3 regions of the Streptomyces sp. NPDC085937 genome follow, and region 1 is predicted to be linked to each of the others. Evidence: riboswitches for the same ligand, from Rfam matches in the RefSeq annotation. Region 1 holds a riboswitch; each other region holds the start of a gene.
What was found. A riboswitch is a leader RNA that binds a small molecule or an ion and turns the genes downstream of it on or off. The one in region 1 is predicted to bind cyclic di-AMP.

Region 1 (4,184 bases):
ACGGTCTGGACGGCGTCGCCACGATCATGGCGCGGGCCTTCTCCGAGGGCACCGACAAGCACACCGCCGAGGAGTTCGCCGCCGAACTGGAGCGCTGCGGCGCCACCCTGGACGCGCACGCCGACCACCCCGGCGTCCGCCTCAGCCTCGAGGTCCCCGCCTCGCGGCTCGCCAAGGGGCTCGGGCTGGTCGCCGACGCGCTGCGGGCGCCCGCGTTCGCCGACAGCGAGGTCGAACGGCTGGTCCGCAACCGCCTCGACGAGATCCCGCACGAGCTGGCGAACCCGTCCCGCCGTGCCGCGAAGGAGCTCGCCAAGGAGCTGTTCCCGGCGAGTGCACGCATGTCGCGCCCGCGCCAGGGCACCGAGGAGACCGTCGAGCGCATCGACTCCGCGGCCGTGCGCGGCTTCTACGAGAAGCACGTCCGCCCGGCCACGGCCACCGTCGTGGTGGTCGGTGACCTCACCGGCATCGACCTGGACGGGCTGCTCGCCGACACCCTGGGCGCCTGGACCGGCTCGCAGGCCCAGCCGCGGCCCGTGCCGCCGGTGGTCGCCGACGACTCCGGCCGCGTCGTCATCGTGGACCGGCCCGGCGCCGTCCAGACGCAGCTGCTCATCGGCCGCATCGGCCCGGACCGGCACGACCGCGTGTGGCCCGCGCAGGTCCTCGGCACGTACTGCCTCGGCGGCACCCTGACCTCCCGCCTGGACCGCGTCCTGCGCGAGGAGAAGGGATACACCTACGGCGTGCGGGCGTTCGGCCAGGTGCTCCGGTCGGCCCCGGACGGCACGGGGGCGTCGATGCTGGCCATCAGCGGTTCCGTCGACACCCCCAACACCGGCCCGGCGCTGGACGACCTGTGGACCGTGCTGCGCACGCTGGCCGCCGAGGGCCTCACCGACGAGGAGCGCGACGTCGCGGTGCAGAACCTCGTGGGCGTGGCGCCGCTCAAGTACGAGACCGCCGCGGCCGTCGCCGGCACCCTGGCCGACCAGGTCGAGCAGCACCTGCCCGACCACTACCAGGCCGACCTGTACCGGCAGTTGGCCGCGACCGGCACCGTGGAGGCCACGGCCGCGGTGGTGAACGCCTTCCCGGTGGACCGTCTGGTGACCGTCCTCGTCGGTGACGCCGCGCAGATCAAGGCGCCCGTGGAGGCCCTGGGAATCGGTGAAGTCACCGTCGTGACGGCCGAGTAGGGACCGGCCGGGACACGCGGGCGCGAGGAGCCCTGGTGGCGGGAACGTCACCAGGGCTCCCTTATGCCCGAATTGGGGCGGAGGTTGCCTGTCTGCCCTGTGGGATGCGCTACAAAAACGGGGATTCGTTTGAGGATTGAGAGATGCCCCGCTTAGTTTCATGCGGGCTGTTCGTCGGGCAGTGCGCCGCATCCGCGGCACCGGACAGTCATCGCCGAGTCCCCGTACGGCGCGAGCCAGGGGAGCCGGGGACCCACCTGTAGTCCCTGGGGTGAATCGGACGCCCGCGCGTGTCGCGAGGGTGCCCGTAGGAGACCTTCCTGCTCCGAACCCGTCAGCTAACCCGGTAGGCGAGAGGGAAGGAAAGGAACAGCCTGTACATGGCGTTCACGCGCGCCACCGGGAAGCACCGTCGTCCCAGCCGCGTCCAGCGCGGCACCGCCCGCGCCGCGGGCGTCGCGGCCCTCGCGGGCACCGGCGTCGTCGGCTCGCTCGCGGCCCCCGCACTCGCCGCCGAGCCCGCCGCGGCGCAGACCGGCCTCACCCCCGTCGTCACGCTGGGCGGCGTGGTCGCCGACCGCGTCGACGCCCAGGCGGCCGCCCAGCACGAGGCAGCCCGTGAGGCGGCCGAGGCCGCCGCGCGCAAGGCCGCCGAGGAGGCGGCCCGGGAGCGGGCGGCCGAGGAGGCCGAGAAGGCCCGTGCGGAGAAGGAGCGCGCTGCGCGCGAGGCCGAGCGCAAGCGCCTCAACACCTTCGTCTCCCCGATCCCCGGCTCCTACGTCTCGACGGCCTACCAGAGCGGCGGCGCCATCTGGTCGTCCGGCAGCCACACCGGGATCGACTTCCACGCCGCGAGTGGCACGCCCGTCCAGTCGGTCGGCGTCGGCACCGTCGTCGAGGCCGGCTGGGGCGGCGCGTACGGGAACCAGGTCGTGATCAAGATGCACGACGGCACCTACACCCAGTACGCCCACCTGTCCTCCCTCGCCGTGTCGGTGGGCCAGGAGGTCGCCGCGGGCCAGCAGATCGGCGTCTCCGGCGCCACCGGCAACGTCACGGGCGCCCATCTGCACTTCGAGGCGCGGATGTCCGCGGACTACGGCTCCGACCTCGACCCGGTCGCCTACCTCCGGTCGCACGGCGTGAACATCTAGGGAACGTCCAGGGCGCGCACGTCCGCCCTCCCGCCCCGGCTCCCCGTGAGCCGGGACTTTCGCCGTTTCGGGGCACAACCGTCAGCCCGCCGTCTGTCCAAAAAATATGTATGGATTCCCGCCCGCCGTCGGAAATTGTCGCCGATTGCAATAGAGTCACGAACGGACGTCAATCGACGACGTTTCACGGGGATTAATGCGGAGGTCGGTCATGCGTATTCCCGCGCACTCGGTGTGCACGGCGATCCGGGACGACATCGTCGCCGGTGTCTACGAGCGCGGTGGCCGGCTGACCGAGGAACTGCTCGCCCGCCGATACGGCGTCTCCCGCGTCCCCGTGCGCGAGGCGCTGCGCACGCTGGAGGCCGAGGGCTTCGTGGTGACCCGGCGGCACGCGGGCGCGTGCGTCGCGGAGCCCACCGAGCAGGAGGCCGCCGACCTGCTGGAGATGCGCCAGCTCCTGGAACCCTTGGGCGCCTCCCGGGCGGCCCAGCGGCGCACCGACGCCCATCTGAAGGTGCTGCGCGGTCTGGTCAGACTGGGGCAGGAACGCGCACGTCAGGGCAACAGCGACGACCTGCGCTCGCTGGGCGGCTGGTTCCACGAGACGCTCGCCCAGGCCTCGGGGAGTCCCGCGCTGACCTCGATGCTGACGCAGTTGCGGCACAAGATCGCCTGGATGTACGCGGTCGAGGGGCCGGCGGATCCGGTCGCGTACTGGGCGGAGCACGGCGCGATCGTGGACGCCGTGGCCCGTGGCGACGGCGACCGGGCGCGGACCCTCACGGCGCTGCACACCGAGCACGCGGGCGCCGGACACCGGCTGCGGTTCGCCTCCGGGGCCGAGCGTGCCGTACGCGCGGAGCGTGTGAGGAACTCGCAACATCCCGTAAACATGCCGAGCCTGCGCCATTAACACGGGTCCCGTATACAAAGAGCGGATAATTCGTGGGGGCTATTTCTGCTGCCCGGAAAGAGAAATGCAAAAGGCCCGCCCGGTGATCCGGACGGGCCTTTCGATGCCGTGTGGCCGACCTGGGGGAATTTCCCCGCGGTCGTCCGTCCGGCTCTTCTGCTCAGACGGTCTCGGGAAGCTCCTCGAGCCCCTCGGCGACCAGCTTCGCCAGACGGTCCAGGGCGGCGTCCGCGCCCTCGGCGTCGGAGGCGAGGACGATCTCCTCACCGCCCTGGGCGCCCAGGCCCAGGACGGCCAGCATCGAGGCCGCGTTCACGGGGGTGCCCCCGGCCTTGGCGATCGTCACCGGGACGCCTGCGGCCGTGGCGGCTCGGACGAAGATGGAGGCGGGGCGGGCGTGGAGACCCTCGGCCCAGCCGACGTTGACGCGGCGCTCAGCCATGTGTTGCTGCCCTTCGCAGTTCAGGGTTGTCTAGACCAGTCTTCCATATCGTGGCGCGTGCCCGGAGCGGCGTCCGGAACGGCCCCGGCGGCCCCCGGGCCGCGGCCTCGGCCCGGCGGTCGTCCACCACAGACTGCCTCGCGCCGCCGTCGGACGCGAGCCGTAGTCTGGGGCGCATGCAGACCTCGTCGGACCGCCACGAGTACCCCGCCCACTGGGAGGCCGACGTGGTGCTGCGCGACGGCGGCACCGCGCGCGTCCGCCCCATCACGGCCGACGACGCCGAGCGGCTGGTCAGCTTCTACGAGCAGGTGTCGGACGAGTCGAAGTACTACCGCTTCTTCGCCCCCTACCCGCGGCTGTCCGCCAAGGACGTCCACCGCTTCACCCACCACGACTTCGTGGACCGGGTGGGGCTCGCAGCGACCATCGGCGGCGAGTTCATCGCCACCGTGCGCTACGACCGCATC
Region 2 (4,184 bases), on a different contig from region 1:
CCGCGATCTCGTCGAGGCCTGCCGCGCGACGATGCGCGGCGAGCCCTTCCTCTACCCGGGGGCCGTGAACGCCCTCATCCACAACTACCTCGACCTCGCACGGGAGGGCCGCTCCCTGCCCGCCAAGGCGATCACCGACCGCGAGGAGCAGATCCTCAAGCTCGTGGCCGAGGGCCACACCTCGCAGCAGATCGCGGACATGCTGGTGATCAGCCCCAAGACGGTGGAGCGGCACCGCGCCAACCTGCTGGCCAAGCTCGGCCTCAGGGACCGCCTGGAACTGACCCGCTACGCCATCCGCGTGGGCCTGATCGAGCCCTGACCCGCGGCCCGTGGGACCGGGGCGCGGCCGGCTCCCCGCCGCACGGGTTGCCAGACTGGAGCCGGACCGCGCAGCGGTCCCGCCGCCGCCCCGCACCCGGAGAGCCCGCCGATGCCGCATCCGTACGTCCTGCTGTCCGCCGCCGTCTCCCTCGACGGCTACCTGGACGACTCCGGCCCGGAGCGGCTGCTGCTGTCGGGCCCGGCCGACTTCGACCGCGTCGACGAGGTACGGGCGTCCGTGGACGCCATCCTGGTCGGCGCCGGCACGATCCGCGCCGACAACCCCCGCCTGCTGGTCAACTCGCCCGAGCGCCGGGCCGCCCGGGTCGCGGACGGCCGCCCCGAGTACCCGCTGAAGGTCACGGTGAGCGGCTCGGGCGACCTGGACCCGACGGCCAACTTCTGGCACACCGGCGGCGAGAAGGTGCTCTACACCACCGACGAGGGCGCCGAGCGGGCCCACGCCCTGGGCATCGCCGCCGACGTCGTGCCGCTCGGCACGGAACTGGACTGGCGGCGGCTGCTGGAGCACCTGCACGACGTGCGGGGGGTGCGGCGGCTGATGGTGGAGGGCGGCGGGCGCATCCACACCCAGCTGATCACCCAGGGGCTCGCCGACGAGCTTCAGCTGGTCCTCGCCCCGCTGTTCGTCGGCGACCCGGACGCCCCCCGCCTGTTCGGCCCCGGCCCCTACCAGGGTGGGCGGCTGCGCCTGGTCGAGACCCGGCCCGTCGGCGACGTCGTCCTGACGCGCTACGAGCCCACCGCGCCCGGCACCGGTCCGCTGCCGTCCGCGGCCGACCACCACTGGCTCGCCCTCGCCTGCGAGCTGGCGGAGCGGTGCCCTCCCTCACGGACCGCGTTCAGCGTGGGCGCGGTCGTGGTGGCCGCCGACGGCACCGAGCTGGCGCGGGGGTACTCCCGTGAGGGGGACGACCCCGTGGTGCACGCCGAGGAGGCCGCGCTGGCCAAGACCGACCCCATGGACCCCCGGCTGGCCGGTGCGACCGTCTACTCCAGCCTGGAACCCTGCGCCCGCCGCGCGTCCCGGCCGGCGCCCTGCGCGCGGCTGATCCTGGACGCGGGGGTGCGGCGGGTGGTCACGGCCTGGCGGGAGCCGGACACGTTCGTGGCGGACGCCGACGGCAGCGCGGTACTGGCCGACGGGGGCGCCACCGTGGTGGTGCTGCCGGAGTACGAGGAGCGGGCCAAGGCGCCGAACGGGCATCTCCTGGGCCGCTGACCGCGCCCCCCGCCCGAGGGGTGTGCGACCTGCCCCGATGATGCCGTACACTTGTGTTCAACGACGCGGGGTGGAGCAGCTCGGTAGCTCGCTGGGCTCATAACCCAGAGGTCGCAGGTTCAAATCCTGTCCCCGCTACTGAAGGCCGAGGGCCGGAATCCGAAAGGGTTCCGGCCCTCGGTGTTTCCCGGTCTCCTGCGTGCTCTGCCGTCGCGCGTCACCGAACGTGATCGTGTGGAGTCTCAACGCATAACAACTGACGAACCGTCAGGTTTGCCCGGTCGCCTGAGGGGCGGTCAACTCGCCCGTTTTCGCCCGCTCGTGGCGCTTAAGTCCGGGCGGAAATCGTTAATGATCAAGAGGAACGGCTTGGAATCCGCCCCCCGGGTCTATTAACGTTCGATAACGCAGCGCGGTCGTCCCAGCCGTCACAGAAGTCGGCTCCGTGCGCACGCGCCGAATCCCGCGAGGGAACCGGGGAACCACCTCTTGGGGTGAATCGTGCGGATACCGCCGTGGAGACACGGCTCGTATACGCGCGTAGGAGACCTTCCTGCTCCGAACCCGTCAGCTAACCCGGTAGGCGAGAAGGAAGGAAAGGAGCGCGCCCACGTGGCGTCCAACCCGCCTGCCCCCGAGGCCCCGTTCAAGCCGAGCGACACCTTCGCCTACGGTGCCGAAGAGGGACCCTTCGAGGAGTGGAACCCCACCGCGGAGTCCGTTCGCCCGGTACGCGGCCGGCACCGCGTCGCCAAGCAGCGCGGGGGCGGACTCGCCCGCAGCTCCACCGTCCTGGGCGTCGGCGTCATAGCCGCCGTCGGCGCCGGCGGCATGGCCAGCGCCCAGACCGGCAAGCCGCCCGTCTCCATCTCCATGCCCGACCTGCCCAACGTGGGTTCCCTCATCTCCGACGAGGAAACACCCAAGGGCTCGGCCACCCCCCTCAGCAGCATCGGCATGACCGGTGCCGACACCGAGGAGGGCGCCGCCGACGCCGGCGAGGCGCTGCGCGCCCGCATCATGGCCCAGGTCGAGCAGCAGCAGGGCCAGGCCCAGAGCAAGGCCGAGGCCGCCGCCCTCGCCGCCGCCGAGAAGGAGGCCGCCGACGCGGCCGCCAAGGCGGAGAAGGAGGCCAAGGAGAAGGCCGAGGCGGCGAAGAAGAAGGCGGAGGAAGAGGCCGCGAAGAAGGCCGAGGCCGAGCGCCTCGCCGAGCTGGCCAAGCAGTACGCCCTGCCGACCTCCTCGTACACCATCACCTCGACCTTCGGTCAGGCCGGCGCCTACTGGTCCTCCGGCTACCACACCGGTCTCGACTTCGCCGCCCCCACGGGGACGCTGATCAAGGCCGTGCACACCGGCACGATCACCTCCGCGGGCTGGGACGGCTCCTACGGCTACAAGACCGTGCTCACCCTCGAGGACGGCACCGAGATCTGGTACGCCCACCAGTCGTCGATCAACGTCAGCGTCGGCCAGAAGGTCAGCACCGGCGAGGTGATCGGCCGCGTCGGCGCCACCGGCAACGTCACCGGCGCCCACCTCCACCTCGAGGTCCACACCGGCGGCTCCTCCTCCGGCATCGACCCGGCGGCCTGGCTGGCGGGCAAGGGCCTCAGCATCTGATCCACGGGCGGCCGGTCCCGGCCGTCCACGCCGTGAACGCCGGCAGTCCCGACGACGACCCCCCGACGTCAGGGCTGCCGGTCACGCATGTCCGGGGCGCCGCCCGTGCGGTCAGCGACGGTAGGGGTTCTCGCCGCCGGGCCCGGATACGGCCCGCCGTGGGGCGGCCGCCCCTGCGGGGGCGGTCCGTAGGGGAACGGCGCGTGCGAGGGCAGTCCGTACGGGGGCTGTCCGTGCAGGGCGGGCTGTCCGTGTGGGGCCTGCCCGGCCTGCCCGTAAGGGGTCCGTCCGTACATCCCGTGCGGTGCCTGGCCGGTCCACGCGGCGCCGTACGGAACGCGGGGCGCCGTGAGGCGGGCCGCGTGGTCCAGCGCCGGGCGGGCCGCCGCGCGCCGGTGCCACAGCTCCAGCAGCAGCTGCCGCTCCCGGGTCACGAAGTCCGCCCCGGCCTTCCCCGTCCGGCCCCGGTGCCGCAGGAACGCCAGCGAGGTCGCGTACGCCTCGTACTGGGCGACCGCGCGCGCCGCCGGTTTCCCGCCGTGCTCGCGCGCGTACCGCCGGGCGAGGCGACGGGCCCGCATCGAGCCGAGCGCGAACGGCTCCGCGGGCCTCAGCCAGCCCGCGATCGCGTACGCGGGCAGCTCCGTGCGCACGGTCCGCAGCTCCCGCTGCCGCGTCCACACCACCAGCCAGGTCAGCAGCCCGAACGCCGGCACCATGAACGCCCCGTACACCGCGATGAAGCCGAACTGGCCGAGCGTCGCGGAGCCGTTCCACAGCGCGTGCATGCCCATCGCCAGGAGCAGCCCGGCGAGCGGCAGCAGCACCCGGCGCACCCGCTGCCGGTCCGTGGCCAGCGCGGCGACACCGAAACCGATGCCGGTGAGCACGGTGAACAGGGGGTGCGCGAACGGCGACATGACGATACGGACGAAGAAGGTCGCCGCGGTCACCGAGGCGATGCCGCTGCCGCCGGTGAGCTGGTCGGCGCCGA
Region 3 (4,184 bases), 670 kb from region 1:
GCCGTCGAGGTAGGCGTCCGGGTCGTCGGACAGGACCAGTTGCAGGGCGGGGTCCAGGCCGCCGGCGCGGTACTGGGCCGCCGCGACCGTCCCGAGGGACTCCCGTGCGGCGTTGAGGCGGGCCTGCGCCCGGGCCGTCTCGTCCTGAAGGTCGCGCAGCCGCTGCCGGGCCGAGTCCGCCTTCTCCTTCGCGCCGTTGTACTTCTCGGTGGCGACCTCCGCCTCACGGTGGAGCCGGTCCACGTCGGCCCCCGCCGGCGCCGGCCGAGGCGCGGCGTGTCCCGCTCCGCCGAAGCCGGCCGCGGTGGCCGCTCCGGCGAGGACGACGGTGACGGCCGCACGGGCCGTGGTGCCGCCCACCGGACGCTGTCGGACCCTGCGGTGCGCTGCCACCCTCGCTGCCGTCCTTCCCATGACCGCCCGCCGCGGCCGGGCTCTCGTCCGGCGGTCCGGCGGCGGGGTGACAGGGGAGCCGTCCGCCGCCGGACCTTTCTTCGGCGGTGGTGTCCGGCCGCCGCTCCTGGTCCGAGCGGCGATGCAGAGCCGGTCACCTGGTGCAGGACGCTAGGCCGGGGCGCGCGGGATCGGATACGGGTTGTGCGGAACTGACATCCCCGGAGCGCTGGGTGACCGTAAGTGACAGCGATCTTGTTCCCGGTGCTTCGTTCTCACTCTGGGTGATGACCGATGTGGTGAAGGCGGGAAGGGCGAGGGCGGCGGAATGCTATGAGACGCCCCTGGCTAGGCTCCGGCCTCATGGACGTACTCATCCACCTCTTCGTCGGTCTGCACATCATCGGCATCGCGTCGCTGCTCGGCGGTTTCCTCACCCAGATGAAGGCGATGGGCGCGGGCACCGCCCGTTTCGTCCCGGCGATGCTGCACGGCGCGCTGACGATGCTGGTCACCGGTGTGGTGCTGGTGGGCCTCAACCAGGCCCAGGATTACTCCGTCGACAACGTCAAGATCGGCGTGAAGCTGGCCGTGCTGATCGTGATCCTCGGCCTGGTCTACGTGAAGCGGGACGAGGAGAAGGTGGACAAGGGCGTCTTCGGCCTGGTCGGCCTGCTGACCGTGGCGAACATCTTCATCGCGGTCCTCTGGACCTGAGCCCCGGGCCCCGGCAAGCCGGACCCACCTCCCCCGCCGACCGCGCCCTCACCGGCCCGGTCGGCGGTTTCGTATCCACGCTTGTCAGCGCGTCCAAGGGCAGCCGACGCGCGGCGGCCCGGGATCACACGCTCATGATTGCGGCCCGTCAGGCCGGGCGGACGATGCTGTGGATCGCGGAGTCGCCGTCGTAGTAGATGGACTCCTCGCGTACGTAGGCGCCGGGCTTCGGGGCGTGGATCATCATGCCGTTGCCGATGTAGATGCCCACGTGGGTGACGTCGTCGTAGAAGAAGACCAGGTCGCCGGGCTGTGCCTGGGACACCGGGACGGCGGTGCCGGCGTTCACCTGGTCGTAGGTGGTGCGCGGCAGGGAGACGCCGGCGGCCTTCCAGGCGGCCTGGGTGAGCCCCGAGCAGTCGTAGGAGCCCGGCCCGGTCGCGCCCCAGACGTACGGCTTGCCGATCTGCGCGCGGGCGAACGCGAGGGCCTTCTCGGCCTTGGTGCCGTACGAGGAGTCGGCCGGCGGGGTGTCGGTCGAGCCGGTGGACCCGGAACTTGCGGACCCGGAGCCGTCCGAGGTGCCGGCGCCCTGCTGCGCGGCCTCCTCGCGGGCCTGCTCCTGCTCCGCCTGCTGGCGGGCCAACTCCGCCGCCTTGCGGGCGGCCTCCTCCTGCTTCCGCTTCTCGATCGCGGCGAGCCGCGCCTTCTCCTCGGCGGTCAGCTGTGCCATCAGCTCGCGCGCGTCGGCGAGCTTCTTCTGGACGGTGGCCTTGGCCGTCTTCAGGTCGCCCTGCGTCTCGGTGAGCGTCCGGAGGCTCTCGGTGGCCTCCTTGCGCTTCATCATCGTCTCGGACTGCTGGGTGACGTAGTCGTCGACCGCGTCCTTCTGCCGGCCGGTCATCCGGTCCAGCACCCGTCGCTGGTCGAAGAGGTCCTGCGGGGTCTGCGCGAGCAGGAACGTCGCCGTGTCGGGGAGGCCGGCGCCGGTGCGGTACTGCGCGGCGGCGTAGGAGCCCAGCTCCTCGCGCGCCTCGTTCAGCGACTGGGTGCGCTTGGCCACGTCGTCGAGCAGGGTGTCGACGCGCTTGCGCTGCTTGGTGGTCTTCTCCTTGGCCGCGTTGTACTTCTCGGTGGCCGACTCGGCCTGGCGGTAGAGGTCGCCGACCTTCTTCTCGACCTCCTCCAGGCTCGGCCGGTCGTCGTCCGTGGGAGCGGCCTGGGCGGTCTGGGAGAGCAGGGCCACGGAGGTGAGCGCGGCCGTGGCCAGGGCCGGGGTGCGTATGCCTGCCACGCGCGTGCCCGGGGTGCGCGACTTGCGGTGCGACGCCAAGGGAGGCGACTCCTTCCGTACTCCGCCTACCGGGTTAGCTGTCGGGTTCGGGCGGTGGAAGGGTTGCCCTACGGCCCGCTCCCTGAGGGAGTGGTCCGATTCACCCCAAGTCTCGGTGGGTCCCCGGCTCCGGCTGCCACGGCGGACAGTGACGGACTCGGCGGGGGCCGCGCGGCCCGGCGAGGTTCGCCGGCGGGGGACGAGCGGCCCGAACCGCACCGTAGCCAACTGGTGTGGCCCCTGTGAAGGTTGATGGGTGATATGCCCGATACATTTTCGTGACCTTGTTCGTGGGGTCACTCTCGGTGAGACGGCGGGCGTGGAGGGTGCCCGCCGCGGGACCACGCAGAGGAAGCCGCAGGACCGCGCAGGGGAAGCCGTGTGATGTTTCCGGGGCGGCCCCGGGTTGTCGGTGCGGCGCCCTAGACTCGGAGAGCGATGAGCAGCCTCTTTGACGACAGCTTCCTGGCGGACCTCCAGGCCCAGCGGGGCCCCGCGGACGAGCCCCCGCCGCCACCCGAGGACGAGCACGCCCCGGAGCCCCTTCCGGACGACCTGTTCGGCGGGAAGTTCGACGCGCCCCCGGAGCGGGACGCGTACTACCGCGACGGCGCCCCCCGCCCGGTGATCGACGCCGCCGCGCTGCTGGAGGGGCTGAACGACAACCAGCGCGCCGCCGTCGTGCACTCCGGCTCCCCCCTGCTCATCGTGGCCGGAGCCGGGTCCGGCAAGACCCGTGTGCTCACCCACCGCATCGCGCACCTGCTCGCCGAGCGGGGCGTCCACCCGGGCCAGATCCTCGCGATCACCTTCACCAACAAGGCCGCGGGCGAGATGAAGGAGCGCGTCGAGCAGCTCGTCGGCCCGCGCGCCAACGCCATGTGGGTCATGACCTTCCACAGCGCGTGCGTGCGCATCCTGCGCCGGGAGTCCAAGAAGCTCGGCTTCACGTCGTCCTTCTCGATTTACGACGCCGCCGACTCCAAGCGTCTGATGGCCCTGGTCTGCCGCGACCTGGACCTCGACCCCAAGCGTTTCCCGCCGAAGTCCTTCAGCGCCAAGATCAGCAACCTGAAGAACGAGCTGATCGACGAGGAGGACTTCGCCGCGCAGGCGACCGACGGATTCGAGAAGACCCTCGCCCAGGCGTACGCGCTCTACCAGTCCCGGCTGCGCGAGGCGAACGCGCTGGACTTCGACGACCTGATCATGACGACGGTCAACCTGCTCCGCGCCTTCCCGGACGTCGCCGAGCACTACCGCCGCCGTTTCCGGCACGTCCTGGTCGACGAGTACCAGGACACCAACCACGCCCAGTACGCCCTGGTGCGCGAGCTCGTCGGAGGCGCCTCCGAGCACCCCGTCGACGTGCCGCCGGAGGCCGAGGTGCCGCCCGCCGAGCTGTGCGTGGTGGGCGACGCCGACCAGTCGATCTACGCCTTCCGCGGCGCGACGATCCGCAACATCCTCCAGTTCGAGGAGGACTACCCGGACGCGACGACGATCCTGCTGGAGCAGAACTACCGCTCCACGCAGACCATCCTCTCCGCCGCGAACGCGGTCATCGAGCGCAACGAGTCCCGCCGTCCCAAGAACCTGTGGACCAACGCCGGCTCGGGCGCGCTCATCACCGGGTACGTGGCGGACACCGAGCACGACGAGGCCCAGTTCGTCGCCGACGAGATAGACCGCCTCACGGACGCGGGCGAGGCCAAGGCCGGCGACGTCGCCGTCTTCTACC

Region 2: another riboswitch for cyclic di-AMP. It lies ahead of ACIF8S_RS16575 (M23 family metallopeptidase); the one in region 1 lies ahead of ACIF8S_RS00480 (M23 family metallopeptidase).
Region 3: another riboswitch for cyclic di-AMP. It lies ahead of ACIF8S_RS03450 (NlpC/P60 family protein); the one in region 1 lies ahead of ACIF8S_RS00480 (M23 family metallopeptidase).

What each region holds. Positions count from the first base shown of each region.
Region 1 is NZ_JBITSH010000001.1:114,152-118,335, forward strand. Features, by position in the region: gene ACIF8S_RS00475 (M16 family metallopeptidase) at 1-1,202, shown strand, start outside; cyclic di-AMP (ydaO/yuaA leader) riboswitch at 1,405-1,570, shown strand; gene ACIF8S_RS00480 (M23 family metallopeptidase) at 1,583-2,356, shown strand; gene ACIF8S_RS00485 (GntR family transcriptional regulator) at 2,568-3,272, shown strand; gene ACIF8S_RS00490 (HPr family phosphocarrier protein) at 3,433-3,714, opposite strand; gene ACIF8S_RS00495 (GNAT family N-acetyltransferase) at 3,891-4,184, shown strand, end outside.
Region 2 is NZ_JBITSH010000007.1:14,666-18,849, reverse strand. Features, by position in the region: gene ACIF8S_RS16590 (response regulator transcription factor) at 1-322, shown strand, start outside; gene ACIF8S_RS16585 (dihydrofolate reductase family protein) at 434-1,567, shown strand; tRNA gene ACIF8S_RS16580 (tRNA-Met) at 1,632-1,705, shown strand; cyclic di-AMP (ydaO/yuaA leader) riboswitch at 2,012-2,168, shown strand; gene ACIF8S_RS16575 (M23 family metallopeptidase) at 2,180-3,190, shown strand; gene ACIF8S_RS16570 (PrsW family glutamic-type intramembrane protease) at 3,259-4,184, opposite strand, start outside.
Region 3 is NZ_JBITSH010000001.1:787,082-791,265, forward strand. Features, by position in the region: gene ACIF8S_RS03440 (NlpC/P60 family protein) at 1-393, opposite strand, end outside; gene ACIF8S_RS03445 (hypothetical protein) at 757-1,110, shown strand; gene ACIF8S_RS03450 (NlpC/P60 family protein) at 1,259-2,443, opposite strand; cyclic di-AMP (ydaO/yuaA leader) riboswitch at 2,451-2,597, opposite strand; gene pcrA (DNA helicase PcrA) at 2,882-4,184, shown strand, end outside.